DNA from 4 places in the Arthrobacter gengyunqii genome. Region 1 is predicted to be linked to each of the others. Evidence: riboswitches for the same ligand, from Rfam matches in the RefSeq annotation. Region 1 holds a riboswitch; each other region holds the start of a gene.
The links. A riboswitch is a leader RNA that binds a small molecule or an ion and turns the genes downstream of it on or off. The one in region 1 is predicted to bind S-adenosylmethionine.
Positions count from the first base shown of each region.

Region 2: another riboswitch for S-adenosylmethionine. It lies ahead of MUG94_RS00920 (LLM class flavin-dependent oxidoreductase); the one in region 1 lies ahead of MUG94_RS03450 (ABC transporter substrate-binding protein).
Region 3: another riboswitch for S-adenosylmethionine. It lies ahead of MUG94_RS14675 (hypothetical protein); the one in region 1 lies ahead of MUG94_RS03450 (ABC transporter substrate-binding protein).
Region 4: another riboswitch for S-adenosylmethionine. It lies ahead of MUG94_RS08320 (cobalamin-independent methionine synthase II family protein); the one in region 1 lies ahead of MUG94_RS03450 (ABC transporter substrate-binding protein).

Region 1 is NZ_CP095461.1:759,901-764,341, forward strand. It holds gene MUG94_RS03440 (ABC transporter permease) at 1-236, opposite strand, end outside; gene MUG94_RS03445 (ABC transporter permease) at 260-1,219, opposite strand; gene MUG94_RS03450 (ABC transporter substrate-binding protein) at 1,222-2,877, opposite strand; SAM riboswitch class I at 2,976-3,064, opposite strand; gene MUG94_RS03455 (hypothetical protein) at 3,219-3,716, opposite strand; gene MUG94_RS03460 (hypothetical protein) at 3,927-4,151, shown strand; gene MUG94_RS03465 (D-2-hydroxyacid dehydrogenase) at 4,300-4,441, shown strand, end outside.
Region 2 is NZ_CP095461.1:175,854-180,294, forward strand. It holds gene MUG94_RS00910 (aliphatic sulfonate ABC transporter substrate-binding protein) at 1-253, opposite strand, end outside; gene MUG94_RS00915 (ABC transporter ATP-binding protein) at 370-1,194, opposite strand; SAM riboswitch class IV at 1,522-1,636, shown strand; gene MUG94_RS00920 (LLM class flavin-dependent oxidoreductase) at 1,756-3,135, shown strand; gene MUG94_RS00925 (alpha/beta fold hydrolase) at 3,205-3,822, shown strand; gene MUG94_RS00930 (CoA-binding protein) at 3,885-4,304, shown strand; gene MUG94_RS00935 (DUF1206 domain-containing protein) at 4,309-4,441, opposite strand, start outside.
Region 3 is NZ_CP095461.1:3,182,740-3,187,180, forward strand. It holds gene MUG94_RS14660 (ATP-dependent DNA ligase) at 1-371, opposite strand, end outside; gene MUG94_RS14665 (RBBP9/YdeN family alpha/beta hydrolase) at 394-945, opposite strand; gene MUG94_RS14670 (LLM class flavin-dependent oxidoreductase) at 1,019-2,044, shown strand; SAM riboswitch class IV at 2,103-2,242, shown strand; gene MUG94_RS14675 (hypothetical protein) at 2,258-2,641, shown strand; gene MUG94_RS14680 (tyrosine-protein phosphatase) at 2,598-3,323, opposite strand; gene MUG94_RS14685 (3-hydroxyacyl-CoA dehydrogenase family protein) at 3,333-4,181, opposite strand; gene MUG94_RS14690 (enoyl-CoA hydratase/isomerase family protein) at 4,181-4,441, opposite strand, start outside.
Region 4 is NZ_CP095461.1:1,814,921-1,819,361, reverse strand. It holds gene MUG94_RS08325 (acyl-CoA dehydrogenase family protein) at 1-732, opposite strand, end outside; gene MUG94_RS08320 (cobalamin-independent methionine synthase II family protein) at 880-2,115, opposite strand; SAM riboswitch class I at 2,124-2,220, opposite strand; gene MUG94_RS08315 (histone-like nucleoid-structuring protein Lsr2) at 2,468-2,800, opposite strand; gene MUG94_RS08310 (MDR family MFS transporter) at 2,965-4,441, opposite strand, start outside.

The sequences.
Region 1 (4,441 bases):
CAGTGCTCGGCCGTGGGCGCCTGGAACTTTTCCTGCGGGATGCCGCTGATCGGATCCTGTCCGGTGAAGAGTCCGGGAAAGAGCGCCCAGGTGGCGATCAGGAGCACCGGCAGCAGGGACAGGGCGAGGGCGGGGCGCACTCCCGGCCGCCGTCGTCGTCGTGCCGGTGCGGCGGGCGGGTCTGCCGGGCCGGGCGCAACGTCGCCCGGTGCTGCGGAAGGGGAAAGAAGGGTCATCGGGAGTCCTTGGGGAAGCGGTGTCAGGAGACCAGGGCGGGGGCTGAACCCTGCCGGGAGTCTTTGAGGATGCGCGGATCCAGCAGCGGGTGCAGCAGATCCACGAGGAGGTTGACCGCCACAAACACCGTGGCCGTCAGCAGCACCAGGCCCTGGACCAGGGGGACGTCCTGGGTGGTGACTGCCTGCAGGACCACCGAGCCCAGGCCTGCGCGCGCAAACACGGTCTCCGTGATCACCGAACCGGCAAAAAGCGTGCCCACGGTGATGCCCAGAATGGTCATGGCGGGACCGGCCGCGTTCTTCAGTACGTGCCGGTAGAAAATCCAGGCCGGAGAGGCGCCCTTCGCCCGGAGCACATCAATGAACGGCTGCCGGTAGACCTGCTCCACGCTCTTGAGCAGCACCTGCGCCATGGGCGCCGAGACGTGGACGGCCAGTACGAGGACCGGCACGGCGAGGGAGAGGAAGGACCCGTCGGGGAACAGCGAAAGCAACCCCAGCCGGATGGAGAGCAGTTCCAGCAGCACAAGCCCGAGCCAGAACACCGGCACGGCGGAGAACAGCGGCGGCAGGTTCGCCAGTGCCCGGCGCAGCACCGGCGACGGTGCCAGGGCGGCCGCCGCGACCACGGCCAGGGCGATGACGGCGGCGGTCACCAGCGCCGAGCCGGCCAGCGCCAGGGTGGAACCGATGGCGCCGCCGATGCGCTCGGTCACCGGCTCGCCCGAGGTCAGGGAGTAGCCGACGTCGCCGCGCAGCAGGGCGGCCAGCTGCTGGAGGTACTGGATGAGCAGCGGCTGGTCGTAGCCGTATTGGCGTTTCATGGTGTCGATCGCGGCCTGGTCCACCGCGGAGTCGGAGGTCAGGAAGATAGTGACCGGATCGCTGGGCAGCAGCTGCACGGCGAGGAAAATCAGGGTGTACGCGAGCCAGACCACCAGCAGTGCCTGCCCGATCCGGTGCACGAGGTAGCGGGCCACGGTTAGCCGTCCACTTTCCAGGCGCCCTGGAAGATGGGAGCGGTGCCGGAGGTGAACTCGATGTGCGTGTTGCGGTGCGCGCCGTAGACCTGGACTTCATCCCAGAGGACCAGGGAAAAGGCCTTGTCCACTACGAGCGCCTGCTGCTCGGCCGCCAGGACCTCGTCCCGTTCCGGGCCCGGGGCTGCGGCGCGCTCGGCGGCGAACAGGGCATTCAGCTCCGGGTCAGAGGTGTGGGTCATGGTGTTGTTGGCCGGTTCGAAGATGGGCCCGAGTCCGCCGTAGATGAACTGGCGGGTGCCGAAGAACTCGACGTTCGGATCGGGCATGGCGGTGGTGAGGAACGTGTTGTCGCCGGCCCGGTTGTTCAGTTTTACGCCGATCTGCCGCCACTGCTGTTCGATCAGTTCGAAGGCCGGCTTGATGACCACCGAGTTGTTGGAGCTGGTGACCGTGATTTCAAGCTTCTCCCCGTCCTTTTCCCGGATACCGTCGCTGCCTTCCTTCCAGCCGGCGTCGTCCAGCAGTTGCCGTGCCTTCTCCGGGTCGTAGGCCAGATCCGTGCTCAGATCCACGAAGCCGGGGGCCTGGTGGTTCAGGACCGACGCGGCCAGGGTGTAGCTCTCGGAAAGCACGGTGTCCTTGATGCTCTGCCGGTCGATGCCAACCTGCAGGGCCTGCCGCACGGTGGGATCGCCCAGTTTTCCGCTGCCGGTGCGCACGGCTGCCATGTTGACGGTGAGGTCCACGCCGTCGGCCGCCAGCACCTGGTTGCCGCTGGCCGCCAGCGCCGCCTCGTCCACCGGCTGCAGGCCGCGCACCAGATCCACCTGCCCGGACTGCACGGCGCCGGCGCGGTGCGCGACCTCGGGCAGGTACTTGATGACCACGCTGTCCAGGTGCGCCTCGCCCGGGTTGTCCGCTCCGTCCGGAGCCCAGGCATAGCCGTCCCGCTTCACGAGCACGACTTCCTCGTCGGGCTTTTCCGATTCATAGACAAAGGGTCCGGAACCGGAAATGGAGGAGATGGCGGACTGTCCGGCAGCATCCTTCTGCAGGGTGGCAGGGGAGACGAGGCCGGCGGTGACGGAGGAGGTGGCGCGCAGGAAGTTGGAGTTCGGGGCCTCCAGGGTTACCTTCACCTGGTCGGCTCCGATCACTTCGGCGGTCTTGTAGCGGGCGAAGTCCACGTTCGGCTGGATCTGCGCGGCGGGAACGCCCAGGCCAAAACTGTCCAGGTTGGCCTTCACCGCCGCAGCGTCGAGCGGAGATCCGTCGCTGAAACTGACGTCGGGGCGGATGGTGAAAGTGAACTCCGTGCTGTCGGCGTTGGCGGAGAACGCGGAGGCAATCCACGGCACCAGTTCCCCCTTCTCCGGATCAAAGTAGGTCAGGCGGTCCAGGACGCTGTTGAGCACGTTGGCTTTTTCGTAGAACCGGGCAGCCTGCGTCTGCCAGTTGTTGATGGGGGTGACCTCCGCATAGACCAGGGTGCCGCCGGAAACGGGTTCCCCGGTACCGGCCGGCGAGTTGGCAGCTGCGGTTTCCGGACCGGATCCGCAGCCGCCCAAGGCGAGTGCAGCAGCAGCCAGCAGCGCGGCGAGGCGCGGGGCAGCGGGGGAGCGGCGGGTACGGGAAGGGGATGGGTGGGCAGGCATGAAGAGTCCTCTCAGTCAACACCGGGGAACACTGCGTTCACGCACGCTGGAGGCGTCACTGAGAAGGACTCTGCAGTGACGGACCAACGCCGGAAGTGAGTCCATCGGTCCTGGCATGAGCACCGGCCCCGAAGGGTGGTTGCTGCGGCGTCAACGAGCCAGGTCTCTCAGCCGCTCTGGATGGTTAGTGTCCGTACCGGAAAGGCGGACAGGACCATGGAAGCTGAGAAACGCAGACCGGGGCAAGACAATGACGCGGCATTTCCGTAAACGCCGGCAGGTGTTGTTTTATGACGCGTCTGACATTCCCGTTGTCATAAAGGGCGTCACCAACGGGATCACTAACGACGGCGGACGGGCCGGCGCGACGGCGGCCGGCCGGGTTTCGCCGTCGACCGCTCACCCGGCGGCAGGCCGCGCACCCGGCGCCGCCCGTCGCTGAGCAGGCGCACGCCCTCGTCCAGGGTGTCGCGCAGCTCCATCAGCGCGAACTGGTAGCGCTCCGGCTCCCGGCTGGCCCGGCGCAGATAGAGGGTGCAGGCCGCTGCCATCCGCAGGAGTACTCCGGTGTTGGCTGAGCCCCCGCGCATGTAGGTGAGGGTTTCCATAATTCGGTCACGGGCGTCCAGCACCGTGCCGCGCAGCCGGGCCTCGCCGTCGGATCCATCGACGACGCGGGGTTCGATGGCTGCCAGCGACCGCTTCAGGTGCAGGTCCATGATCAGCGCATTCAGGGCCGCCGACTCCTCGCGGCGGTCGATGCCCGCGCGGGTGCTCCAGCCCGCTCCCATGCCCACTATGAGGCCGAGGATGGGCGCGGTGAATGCCAGCCATTCCATGCAGGACCTCCGGACGGTGCGTTCTTCGACGGTACCTTCGGGCCCTTAACCCGGGCCAGCGTTGGGGCGGGTTCCCGAGGTGCACAAAGGAAATTCGCCGGCCGTCAAGCCGGTCTTGAAAGCAGGGGACCGAACCTGTCCGCAATACCCTGCGCTGTGCCGTTCCGGCAGGCCTAGCGTGAACTATTACGGGCCAAGGAGGCGAGAACTATGGGCCTGATGGAAATCGAACTGGCCAAAGCGGTGCACCGGGAGCGTTTGGCGGATGCGGCCCGACAGCGGCAGCGCAAAGAGTGCCAGCGTATGGCACGGGAGCAGGAAGCTGCGGATACGGCGGATCAGCGCATCAGCCCGAAGGTGGACTGGCCAATATTCTCGCTGCGGATTGGCGGCTTTCAACTGGTCGCATTCCGAACCGTGAGGCTCGGATCTTAATCCTCTGCGGCTGCTCACGAGGAACTGAAGAATCCGGTGAGCCCCGGGACGGATCAGGAACTCACCGTGGAACCGGCCGGTTCCTGCGTGTCCGCTGCCCGTATGGCCGGGCCGATCTGCTCTTGGCCGTAGGCCGTAGGGTGGATCCATGCAGCCTCAACCCGTCATCGCAGTCCTGGCCGGCGCCCAACCCGTGGAAGGACTAGCCGCGCTTGAACGGCAGGCCGAGGTTCGGGTCACCGACGCTGCAGGGCTGCCGGAAGCCCTGGCCGGAGCGGACATTCTCTACC
Region 2 (4,441 bases), 580 kb from region 1:
ACTCCACCGTGACGCCGTCGTCGGCCAGGGCGGATTCCAGCCAACCCTGGTCCTTGATGATCAGGCTCAGCGGGTTGTAGGTGGCGAAATCGAGCGTGAGGGTTCCGCCGTCGGCTGCGCCTGCGTTGGCGGCGGCATCGGAATCCTCGCCTGCCACGCACCCGGTCAGCAGCAGGGAAGCCGCGGCGGCAACGGCGGCCAGGGTTCTAAGGGTGGTGCGGGCGGGGCGGGAACTGTGGGAACGGCTGTTCATGGGAGTTCTTTCTGAAGAGTTGGCTGCGAATAGTCGCGGTTCAGGCGCAAAAGGGGCGCAGAACTGCTGATGGAGCGGCCCCAAGCAAGGAGGGGGCGACGCCGGGGAGGAGCGGCTTAGTGGCGATCGACGCCGAGGCGGGCCAGGAGTTCGCCGCGCATTCGGGCCAGCTCCGCCGAGGCGCGGTCTCGTGGACGCGGGCCGGGCACGGTGATGGTCTCGGTGATGGCGGCCCCGGTAACACCGGGTTCCTTGCCCAGGATGATGATGCGGTCGGCCAGTTGGAGGGCCTCATCCACGTCATGGGTCACCAGCAGTACCGTGGTGGGGCTGGCGCGGTGCACCGCGAGCAGCAGGTCCTGCATCTTGAGTCGGGTCAAAGCATCGAGCGCGCCGAACGGCTCATCCAGCAGCAGCACCCCGGGGGTTCGTGCCAGGGCCCGAGCCAGGGAAGCGCGCTGCGCCATACCTCCGGAGACTGCCCGCGGCCGGTGCTTGGCAAACGCCGCCAGTTCCACCAGCTCCAGGAGTTCGGCCACTTTGGCCTTACCGTTTTTAGCGCTCATGCTCTTGGGCAGGCCCATGGCAATGTTGGCCTGCAGAGTTTGCCAAGGCAACAGCCGCGGTTCCTGGAACGCGACGGCGCACCGGTCATCGATGCCGCGGACCGGTGTTCCGTCGATGCGGACTTCTCCGGTCGTTGGAGCATCCAGGCCGGCGGCGGCGCGCAGGAGCGTGGACTTTCCGCAGCCGCTGGAGCCCAGAATGGCCAGGACCTCACCGGCGTGAATGTCAAAGGTTATGTCCCGCAGCACCTGATGAGTTTCACTGCCGGAGCCGAAGGCGCGGCCCAGCGAGGAAAAGGTGACGGGCAGTGCGGAGCCGGCGGTGCGCCCGTGGGGCGGCGCGGCGGCAGGGGACTGTGAAGCCAGAGCGGTCATGTTAACTCTCCATCGGTCCTGGCAGTAGCACCCTACGGATAACACCTTGGGCCGTTGCGGGCCTCCTGCGGTGCTGTCCTCGCTATTGCCGTTCCTCAAGGAGGAGGGACGGCAACCAGGGTTGCTGCGGCTTCACTGATCCAGGTCTCTCAGCCGCTCGGGATGGTCAAGTGCAACTAAACGCTCGATTGCGGAAAGCGGCAAGTCCCCTGCGTAATATTTCGACGCCGCCTTCACCGCAGGCACCTGGGCCGCCGTCTGCCGTTACGCTCCGTGACGGCTACGGCTTGCCCGCTGATCAGCGCTGTGCGAATACTGGAGCCGAAGGATCATGAGTCCCAACGCAAAGCTCTGGCTGGTTGGGCGGCAACCCTCTTTCCGTAGCGGGGTGCCCCAGATGAGGATCCGGCCGTGTCGCGTCCGCGAACGGCAAGTACGGCGCTCCTTCGCAGGTGCGTCCCGTTTCCGAAGGATGTCCCCGTGGCCAGCCTGCCCAGCCAATCCGACCAGTCCAGCCAGTCCGAGCCGGTCGAACAGCTCGACCAGCGCACCCCGCGGCAGATCCGGTTCAACGCCTTCGACATGAACTGCGTGGGCCACCAGTCGCCCGGACTCTGGCGCCACCCTGAAGACCGCTCGGCTGACTACACCAAGCTCAGCTACTGGACGCATCTGGCCCGGACCTGCGAACGCGGCCTGTTCGACGGAATCTTCATTGCCGATGTCCTGGGCACCTATGACGTCTACGGGTCCTCCAACGATGCCACCCTTCGCCAGGGCACCCAGGTGCCGGTGAATGACCCGCTGCTGCTGGTCTCCGCCATGGCCCTGGTCACCGAACACCTCGGCTTCGGCGTCACGGCCGGCACCGCGTATGAGCACCCCTACCCGTTTGCCCGGCGCCTCTCCACCCTGGACCACCTCACCAACGGCCGGGTCGGCTGGAACGTGGTGACCGGGTATCTGCCCTCGGCGGCACGCAACATGGGTGCCGAAGACCAACTGGAGCACGACGAGCGCTACAACCACGCCGATGAATATCTTGAGGTGGTTTACAAGCTGCTTGAAGGATCCTGGGAGGACGACGCCGTTGTCCGGGACCGGGAGACCGGCGTGTTCACCGATCCGGCGAAGGTCCACGACATCAACCACGAGGGCAAGTACTTCAAGGTCCCGGGCATTCACATCAGCGAGCCCTCGCCGCAGCGCACTCCGGTGATCTACCAGGCCGGTGCCTCACCGAGGGGCATCGCCTTTGCTGCCGGGAACGCCGAAGCAGTGTTTGTCGGCGCGTCCACGGTGGAGAAGCTCAAGGAAACCGTCACCAAAATCCGCGACGCCGCCGAGGCCGCCGGCCGGGACCGGCACTCCATCCGGATTTACACCCTGCTGACCATCATCACGGCCGCAACAACGGAGGAAGCCGAAGCCAAGCACCTGGACTACCAGAGCTACATCAGCGACGAGGGCGCCCTCGCCCTGATGTCCGGCTGGATGGGAGTTGATCTCTCCACCTACGAACTCGACCAGCCGCTGGGCGCCGTGAAATCCAATGCCATCCAGTCCGCGGCCGCCAACTTCCAGAAAGTAAAGGACGACGGCGAACCCTGGACGGTGCGGGACATCGCCGAGAGCGCCGGCATTGGGGGCCTGGGCCCGAGGCTGGTCGGATCCGGTGCGGAGGTGGCCGAGGAGCTGATCCGTTGGGTGGAGGAGACCGACGTCGACGGCTTTAACCTGGCCTACGCCGTTACTCCGGGCACGTTCGAGGATGTGGTGGAATTCGTGGTTCCCGAGCTGCAGAAGCGCGGGGCATATCCCACGGAGTACGCTCCCGGGACCCTGCGGAATAAGCTCTTCGGTGCCGGGGACAAGCTGCCGGAAAACCACCGCGGCGCGTCCTTCCGGCTGCAGAAGGCTGGTTCGGTGCGGAGCCATTGACCGGGGACGGACCGCCTCTTTACGTTTGAAGGGTCCGCGCAGCGCCCCTTCAGCGAGCAGGAGTCCGCCATGGAACCCTCACCCAGTGCCACCGGCATGGCCCTTTCCGCAGACGGCACCCGCATTGCCTGGTCCCGGCAGGGTGACGGACCGCCGCTGGTGATCGTGGATCCGTTGACCGCCGACCGCAACAGCTCCAGCACCCGTGCGCTGGCCGAGCTGCTTTCGAGCAATCACACCGTCTACACCTATGACCGCCGGGGGCTGGGTGAAAGCGGCGTCGGTGAGGAGTACACGGCGGAATCCGACGTCGATGACCTGCTGGCGGTGGTGCAGGTGGCCGGTGGAACCGCTGACCTTTACGGCTTCGCTTCGGGTGCCTTCCTGGCGCTGCGCGCTGCCGAGGAATCCGCGGTGATTACGCGCGTCGTTGCCCTGGAACCGACGCTGGCCCTGAACGAGGGCGACGACGAGATGCTGGTCCTGCAGACTGAACTGGAAGGACTCGGCGGCGTCCAGGTTCCGGTGCTGGTGCTGGCCGGGAACGCCAGCGGCGACGAGACGCAGGACCTCGCACGCCAGGCCGCCGATGCCTTGGAAGAAGGAGAGTTCCAGCTGCTGGAAGGAAGCAGTGTCAGTGTGCCGGAGGAAGCCCTTGCTGAGGCAATCGAGTCTTTCCTGAGCTGAGCCGAGGCACAGCGGCGGGCGTAAGCTGGAGCCCGATCCAGCACCCCACCAAAGGACGGCCGATGCCACACGTCAATGACTCCGCAGTTGTCGAATCCCTCCTGAGCAACAGGGGTGCCCGCTGGGCGGTGGTGGGACTGTCCAACAATCCGCGCCGCACCGCCGTCGGGGTGTCCCGCTACATCCAGGACCACCTGGGCATGGAAATCATTCCGGTCAGCCTCAAGGGCGACGACGTCCACGGCAACACGGGTTACCGGCGGCTCAGCGAGGTTCCCGGGCAGATCGACGTGGTCGACTGCTTTGTAAACTCGTCCCGTGTCGGGGACATCGTGGACCAGGCCATCGAAGCGGGCGCCAAAGCCGTCTGGCTGCAGCTGGGCGTCATCGACGAGGCGGCTGCGCAGCGTGCGGCCGACGCCGGATTGGACGTGGTCATGGACACCTGTCCGGTCATCGAGGCGCCCGGCTTCGGCCTGTAACCGGCTACAGCTTGGCGAACCGGGCGCGCAGGATCCCGGTGTACAACCCGTAACAGATCATTCCCGCGCCCACGGCTCCCAGCGCCAGCCCGCCGAAGGGCTGCTCGCGCAGGGCGTGGAGTGCGCCGTCGAGCCCG
Region 3 (4,441 bases), 1.3 Mb from region 1:
GCCAGCAGGTCAAAGGCAACAAAGGCCGCCGGTGTCTGCTCGGCCAGCAGCTTCACCCGGCTGGCTGCCGGATGGATGCGCTGCTGCAGGACCTCAAAGTCCAGCCGCTTCCCTGATTCGCTGATCAGGATAATCTCGCCGTCCACCACGCAGCGCTCGGGCAAGTTGGCTTTGAGCGCCTCAACCAGTTCCGGAAAGTACCGGGTCATCGGTTTTTCGTTTCGGCTGCCGATCTCCAGCTCATCCCCGTCGCGGAAAATAATGGAGCGGAAGCCGTCCCACTTGGGTTCATAGGAGTATTCACCCTCGGGCAGAGCGGTCACGGCTTTGGCCAGCATGGGAGCCACAGGCGGCATTACCGGAAGTTTCATGCGCCCATTCTTACCCGACTTTTCAGTCGAGGGGAACGACGGCACCCAGGCCCGCGGCAAACGCCGTCAGCAGGTTCCGCCCTTGCTGCCAGTCGCCGATGCCGCTTTCGTCATTGATGTGTGTCAGCGGGCCGGCGTCGATCACGGGGACATTCCAGGCTCCGGCCAGCAGCCGTGCTCCCGGGAGCGTGCAGTACGGATCATTCTCGCTGGCGATCAGCAGTCCGGGCACCGGCAGCGGCTGCAGCCGCGGGTCCCGGAAGGAGCCCGCTGTGTCGGGAAAGGCAGGCTCGGCCGGATCGGGCGGAGCCACCAGCAGCACGCCGCGGGCGCCTTCGGGGTTGCGCAGCAGCCACTCGGCAGAGGCCAGGCAGCCCAGGCTGTGGGCCACGAGGATGGTGTCGCCGCCGCGGGAGCCGGCGGCGTCGTCGAGCGCACCCATCCAGTTCTCCAGGTTCGGGTCATCCCAGGACGACGGCGAAATCCGGGACACGTCCGCCGCACCGTCCTGCCACCGGCTTTGCCAATGCTCGTCATTGGAACCGCCGATCCCGGGGACCATGGTCAGGTGCATGCTGTTCGCCTCTCATCCAATGGCGCCGAGGAGCCGGCAACCGGGAATATCTGCTCGGAAACCGGTGCTGTGAATGAACATGAAGAAGATCGGTTTCCTGTCCTTTGGACATTACCGCGACGTGCAGGGTTCTTTTGTCCGCACCGCCCGCGACGCCCTGCTGCAGACCGTTGAAACGGCGGTGGCGGCCGAGGAAGTGGGCATTGACGGAGCCTTCCTGCGGGTCCATCACTTTGCCCCGCAGTTCGCTGCACCGTTCCCCCTGCTGTCCGCCATGGCTGCCCGGACTCACCGGCTTGAACTGGGCACGGCGGTGATCGACATGCGGTACGAAAATCCGCTGTACATGGCCGAAGAAGCGGCGGCCACGGATCTGATCAGCGGCGGCAGGCTGCAGCTGGGGCTGAGCCGCGGTTCACCCGAGCCCGCGCTGCGCGGCTATGAGGCATTTGGCTACGTTCCCACCGGGGATAGCACCGATGCGGATGAGGCCCGCAAGCACACGTTGGTGTTCCGGGCGGCGATTGCCGGTGCAGGCCTGGCGAACGCGGATCCGATGATGACCGGCAGTTCCGACGCGCTGGCCATCGATCCGCAGTCCCCCGGCCTGGCAGAACGGATCTGGTGGGGTTCCGGCACCCGGGCGACGGCCAAATGGACCGGCGAGCAGGGCATGAACCTGATGAGCTCCACCCTGCTGACGGAGGACACAGGCGTGCCCTTCGACGAACTCCAGGCGGAGCAGATTGCGGTGTTCCGCAAGGCCTGGGCCGACGCCGGGCATGAAGGAGCTCCGCGGGTGTCCGTCAGCCGCAGCGTCATTCCGCTGGTGACCGACACCGACCGCCGGTATTTCGGCCTGCGCGCGCAGGCCGAGGGCCGCGACCAGGTGGGACGGCTCGACGGTGGCTTGGCCCGGTTCGGCAAGAGCTACATCGGCGAACCGGATGTCATTGCCGCCCAGCTTGCCGCCGACACCGCGGTTCAGGCTGCGGACACGCTTCTGGTGACGGTTCCCAACCAGCTTGGCGTGGACTACAACGTGCAGCTGCTGGAGAACATCGTGAAGCATGTCGCCCCCGCGGCCGGCTGGCGGTGATGTTTCCCGTCCGGCGCAGGTTCCGGGCTGTCACCGGCATACGCTAAGGTGGTGACAGCTTCACGAGAGGTGGCCAACGCGCCCGGAGGAATCCGGGCACGTAAAAGCTCCGACTGGCCTCACACCAACCCCATTGTTCGGCGGGTGGTTCGGATGACGAAGCGGCCTGACGCCGCCCGGCGCAGGCAAGGACAACCTGTAAAGGAACACACTGTGAGCATCTCCAGTGACACCCGCTGCATCAGCTACACCCCCGGGCACAACGTCCACCTGATTCACGGCAAGCGCCTGGCTGTTTACGATGACTGGGTGGATGCCCAGGCCTATGTCGATCTCGATCTGGACCTGATCCAATTGGTGGTAGACGGCGAGCAGCAGCTGATGTGGTTCCATGACCTGCCTTCCCTGGCGCAGGCGCTGGCCCATTCCAACGGCCAGGCGCAGTGGTGCGCACGCTATTCATCGTTGCTGGTGCCCGGAGGCTTCGACAGCCCCGCCCGGCGCTCTTTTTTCTACTTGGCGACGCCGGAAAGGGTCCATCCCTGTAAACGGCTCAGCGCAAACGACTCCGAAGACGCCCAAGCTCAGCGGGGCTGAGCCCGGCTGAGCGCAGGTACTGTTCGGCGTCAAAACCGTCCAGGGCGCGGAGCAGTTCACGCCGTCCGTCGGCCACCCGGGCGTCTTCCTGCTCGGGAGTCAGCGGCTTTTCGCGCGGATGCACCTGAGTGGCATGGAACGCGTTGATGCCGCGGACTGCCTGCTCATAGTCGTCGGCAATGGCCTCCGGTGATGCCCCGGCCAGCTGGAGCAGCAGCATGGCAATGAGCCCGGTGCGGTCCCGGCCGGCCGAGCAGTGGATCACCACCGCGCCGTCGCCGGCCTCCGCTATGGACTCAACGACGGCGGCGATCTTCTCCGGCCAGCGGCGCAGGTTTTCCCGGTAGTAGCGCGGGGAGTCCATGTACGGGCCGCACAAGGCGGTGAAGTCGGGGTCGTTCGCTTCCTGGGTGGGCCGGGTCAGGAACGTGATGCCTGCGGCGGCGTCGGGGCTCACTTCCGGGTCGGTGTCCCGGCGGCCCTGCTCCACGTCGTTGCGGAGGTCGATGACGGTGCGGACGCCGTCGTCGTACGCCTGCCGCCAGCCGTTTTCCGTCAGCCATTCGGACCGGCCCATCCGGAAGATCCGGCGCGGCGCCACGGCCCCTCCGCCGGAAAGGGGAATGCCGCCGAGGTCACGGGCGTTGGCGGCGCCCTCCCACTCCACTCCTCGGTTGCCCATCATGCCCTTCTAGGACCAGTCGAAGAAGCCCTTGCCGGATTTGCGGCCGAGCTCGCCTCGGGCCACTTTGTCCCGCAGAATCTGCGGCGGCTCGAACCGGGGACCCAGCGTGGAGGCCAGATACTCTGCGATGCCCAGCCGCACGTCCAGGCCCACAATGTCTGTGGTCCGCAGCGGACCCGTGGGGTGCTTGTAGCCCAGGACCATGGCCGCATCGATGTCCTCTGCCGAGGCCACGCCCTCTTCCACCATGCGCATGGCTTCCAGGGCAATGGCCACTCCCAGCCGGGAACTGGCAAAGCCTGGGGCATCGTTCACGACCACCGGGGTCTTGCCCAGGTCCTGCGCCCAGGCGGCGGCCGCCTCGGCCAGCTCCCCGGAGGTCTGCTTGCCCAGCACCACTTCGATCAGGGTGGAGGCAGGCACCGGGTTGAAAAAGTGCAGGCCGCAGAACCGTTCCGGGCGCTGCAGCTTTTCCGCCAGCTCGGATACGGACAGCGAGGATGTGTTCGAGGCCAGCCAGGCCTCGGATCCCAGCTGTTCCTCGACCGCAACCAGGGCCGTCGACTTCAGGCCAAAATCTTCAGGCACCGCTTCCACCACCAATCCGGCTCCGGAGAAGGCCGCATAGTCTGTGGACACGGACAGGCGCGCGGTCAGGTCCCCGATGGTCTCGGTGACGGTGCCGCGCTCAACGCTCTTGGCCAGCGCTGAGGCGACGCGGTCACGGGCGGCGGAGGCAGCGTCGTCGTCGCGCTCCACCACCACCACTGTTGCTCCGGCCGTGCAGAAAGCGTGGGCAATGCCTGCGCCCATCCGACCGCCGCCGAGCACGCCTACCGTGGAGGGAACTGCCATTACTTTTTCTTCCTCTCAAGAAACGCCGACATGCGGTCAAACTTGGCCTGCGATTCAAACAGAATCCCCTGCGCCAGGGTGTCAATGACGGGGTGGGCCTCCGCCGGGGCGGCGAAAACTGTTTTGGTGAGCCGGACCGCCAGCGGGTCCTGGCGGTCGATCCGGTCAGCCAGGGCGTGCGCGGCGTTCAGCAGCTGCTCGGGAGCGGCGAGTTCCGTGACCAGGCGGGCCGCCAGCGCTTCCTCCCCCGTCAGCACGCG
Region 4 (4,441 bases), 1.1 Mb from region 1:
TCCGGTGATGACCTCAGCACTGTAACCGGCCGGGTGATTACCTTCAGCATCCTTTTCCATGACAAAGCCCTTGACGGCACCGTCTGCTTCATCCCGGGCGTAAATGATGACGACGTCGGCGAAGCTCGCGTTGCCGATCCACCGCTTGCTGCCGTTGAGGACATATTCGTCCCCGTCGCGGCGCGCGGAGGTCTCCAGGGAGACAGAGTCGGACCCGTGTCCCGGTTCAGTCAGCGCAAAAGCTCCAATTTTCTCGAACCGGGCCATGGATGGCAGCCACCGCTGTTTCTGCTCCTCGGAGCCGAGCATGTCGATACTGCCCATGGCCAGCCCGGAATGCACGCCGAAGAACGTGTTGATGGACCCGTCGCCGCGGGCCAGCTCAGCAGCAGCGGTGGAAGCGGCAAGCCGGGTCAGCCCGGGGCAGCCGTATCCTTTGATGGTTCCCCCCGCGATGTTAAGGGCCGCGAGCTTCGGGATCAGCTCATAAGGGACTTCGGCACGCTCCCAGTAGCCATTGATAACCGGCAGCAGATCCTCGTCCACGAAGGCGCGCACGCGTCGCTGGACATCCTTGGCCTGCTCGTCAAGGAGGTTGTCCAGGAGGTACAGGTCACTGTCCACGTCCTGGACGGCCGTCGGATCGAAGCTGAAGCCGGCAGCCGCCGGATCGTCGGCTGATCCGTTCAACTCTGTGGTCTCCGGCTGGTCTGCAATTCGGATGGTCGTCATGTCGGCTCCGGCCTGTTATTCGATACTAAATGATCGTTTAGTAACCGAGTATGTCCCCGGCACAGGACGCCGTCAAGGGTTTCCGGCGAGCAGTTCCGTGGGCACAACACGCGGCCGCGCCCACGGAACTACTTGGTCCGGTTGCCCTTATCGGAGTGAAGCTCCAGCCAACAGGTTGCCTGCCGCGATGCGCGCTCCCTGACCCAGCGACTCGAGCTTCGCTGCGGCAATATCCGGGTGGATGCGTCCACCCAGGCCGCAGTCGGTGCCGGCGATGATGTTCTCACGGCCCACGAGCCCCGCGAAGCGTTCTATCCGCTGCGCCACCAGCTCCGGGTGCTCCACAACATTGGTGGCATGGGATACGACGCCGGGAATCAGGATTTTGCCCTCGGGCAGCCGCTTGCCGCGCCAGATGGCCCACTCATGCTCATGCCGGACATTGGCGGCTTCAAAGGAATAGGCTCCGGCATTGATGCCCAGCACCAGGTCAACAATGTGGTTGAACTCGATGTCGGTGGCGTGGGGTCCGTGCCACGAACCCCAGCAGACATGGAAACGGACCTGATCTTCGGGCAGCCCGCGCAGGGCGTAATTCAACGCTTCAATCCGGATCTGAGTGAAGCGGCGGTAGTCTTCCACGCTCGGCTCGGGATTGATCTGGTCCCAGTTTTCGGCGATAGACGGGTCATCAATCTGCACAACCAGTCCGGCTTCGACGATGGCCTTGTATTCTTCGCGAAGGACATCTGCCCATGCGTAGATGAATTCTTCTTCGCTTCCGTAGTAGTCATTGCCGATGCGGCTGGCGGATCCGGGTGACAGAGCTGTAATGAACCCGGTGGCGAGGTCAGCAGCTTCCAATCCTGCCTTGAGGTTCGCAATGTCGCTGGCGAGGGCTGCCTGGCCGGTATAGCTGATCGGGCCAGTGGCCGAGGGAAAGGCGGTTGCGTTCCGGCCGAGGTGAATACCGCTTTCCGGATCCGAATAGGCGGCAGCGAATCGGGTCCAGTCCCTCCTGTCCGCGAACGACGTCAACCGAACGTTGCCGGGCTCGCTGCGAACCGGTCCCGCCGTGATGGGATTGAATTCGGTGAGTTCAAGACCTGCGGTGCGCTGGAAGCTGTAGGTCCACCAGGCGCCGTAATCCAAAGCATTGGACATTGCTTTGCCGTATTCGCCGTCTCCCGGGATGGTGATGCCAAGGTTCTTTTGGCGCTGCACCAGGTCAACCACGGCGCCGGTCAGCAACGCCTCGAATTCCGGGGTCCGTTCCAGGGTGAAACCGTCGGCCGCAAAGGTGCGGGCGGCATTGGCTGCTATCAGTTCCGGTGTCCGGGGCAAGGAGCCGGCGTGGGTCGTGGGAATGTGATCATGCGTCATGGGTGTTCCTTCCATCGTTCCTGCCGTTAGCACCTTTCCGGAAAGGATGTCCGGGGGAAGCTGCAGCGTCGCGGAGGCAGGTCTCTCAGCTGCTCTGGATGGTTGTGGGTATGGCTTTATCCACTGGCAACGCGGGTGCGCCCCTTCCCCGGTGGGTGCCGGGTGCCGTGTGGAAGGGCTCACGACCCAGCATGCACGTGCCGACGCAGGAATCCCAGTGACACGTTATGTGACCGGCGGGCACCGTCATATGGCGGAATGTTGCGCGCGATGAATGACAAGCAACAATACGGCGGGAAATCGGTGGTGAGCTAACAGCCTCCGACACGTCTGAGGGACGTGTCCGGGGCTGTTAGTTTTGTGCCGAGTTGTACGCTTCGCGTATTTCCTGGCTGATGCGTCCGCGGGCGCTTGGCTTGTAACCGTTTGCAACAGCCCATTCCCGTATCTTTCGGCTGTCCTCACCGTGCGCAGTACTTTCCCGCCTTGTGCTGCGCGTGCTTGAACCGCCCCGCAGGCGGCGTCCGCTGGAGATATACGGACCCAACTTCTCGCGAAGGTCAGCCGCATGCTCCGTCGTCAGGTCGATTTCATACTGCGCACCGTCCAGGGCCAGCTTCACAGTTTCCTGTGCGTCTTCCCCGGTAAGGTCATCAATCAGAAGAACTTGTCTTTTCTGGGCCATGTGCTTGTCCCTTTTCGTGTAATTCTGAACCACCCCTGCCAGTAAGTTTAGCCGCGCAGCTTCCATAAAATAGGGTGCCGGCCACATTCGGCTATAGCAGGGCACAAGTAATTCCACGGCCGCGTGCCCGCAGGAAAGGCTGGGAATTACCGGAATTACCGCGCCTAGTGGATGGCCACGCCGTCGGGCACTTCATTGGTGGGCCGGCGCACGAAGAAGGACGCCGCCAGCGCCACCAGCGAGATAACCGCTCCCCAGAAGAATGCGGTGTGCACACCGGCGGCCGAGGCCGGGATGCCCGCTATTCCTTCATTGACCGCAGCAGTGGTGCCGGTCGTCATCAGGGTGACGAAGACAGCCGTGCCCGCAGCGCCGGCCAACTGCTGCAGCGTATTGATGATCGCGCTGCCGTGCGAGTAGAGCGACTTGTGCAGGGAACCCAGGGCCGAGGTGAACAGCGGCGTGAAGATGAATCCCAGGCCCGTGTTGAGCAGGCAGTGCAGGACGATGACCACGGGAACGGAGCTGTTCTCGTCCAGGGTCGTCATGCCCCACAGTGCACCGCTGAGCACCAGGGCTCCGGGGATCACCAGCGGACGGGGGCCGAACTTGTCGAACAGTCCTCCGACAATGGGTGACAGAATCGCCATCACGGCACCGCCGGGAAGAAGCAGCAGACCGGTGTTCAGGGTGCTGAGCCCCAGGACGTTCTGCAGGTACAGCGGCAGGACAATGAGGCAGCCGAAGAGCGCCATCATGCTCACCAGAACCAGGACGATGGCAACGACGAACGGTTTGCTCCCGAAGGTGCGCAGGTCCATCAGCGCCCGGTCCGTGCGCTGGAGGAACAGCTGGCGGAAAATAAATCCGGCCATGGCCAGGGCACCGGCGGTGAGGGGAATCCACAGCGGCATCAGGGCCTCGCCCTGGGCGGCTTCGCCGATGCTGCTCAGGCCAAAGATCAGCCCGCCGAAGGCAAAGGTGGACAGCACGATCGAGAGCACGTCAAAGGGGACCTTCTTGGGTTCGGTGAGGTTCTGCACCTTCAGCGCACCCACGACAAGGGAGAGCAGTGCGATCGGCAGGACCAGCCAGAACATCCAGCGCCAGTCCAGGGCGTTGAGGATGATGCCCGAAACGGTGGGCCCGATGGCCGGGGCGACGGCAATGACAATGGAAATGGTGCCCATCATGCGTCCGCGCCGGTGTGCCGGAACGGCGTTCAGGACGGTGGTCATCAGCAGCGGCAGCATGATCGCCGTGCCCCCGGCCTGAATGATGCGGCCGCCGAGCAGCGTGCCAAACCCCGGAGCCATGGCAGCCAGCAGCGTGCCCGCACTGAACAGCGACATGGCCGTAATAAAGAGGCCGCGCATGGAAAACCGCTGCAGCAGGAATCCTGTGGCCGGGATGACCACGGCCATGGTCAGCATGAACCCTGTGGTCAGCCACTGGGCCGTGCCCGCGGTGATGTTGAGGTCTGCCATCAGCCGCGGCAGGGCCACGCTCATGATCGTCTCATTCAGGATCACGACGAATGACGAGACGAGCAGCAACCCGATCACAGTCTTGGTGCGGGCGTCCAGGGCATCCGGCGCAGCGGTTTTGCGGGGGTTTTGTTTGCCTGGCGACGGCGGTGCG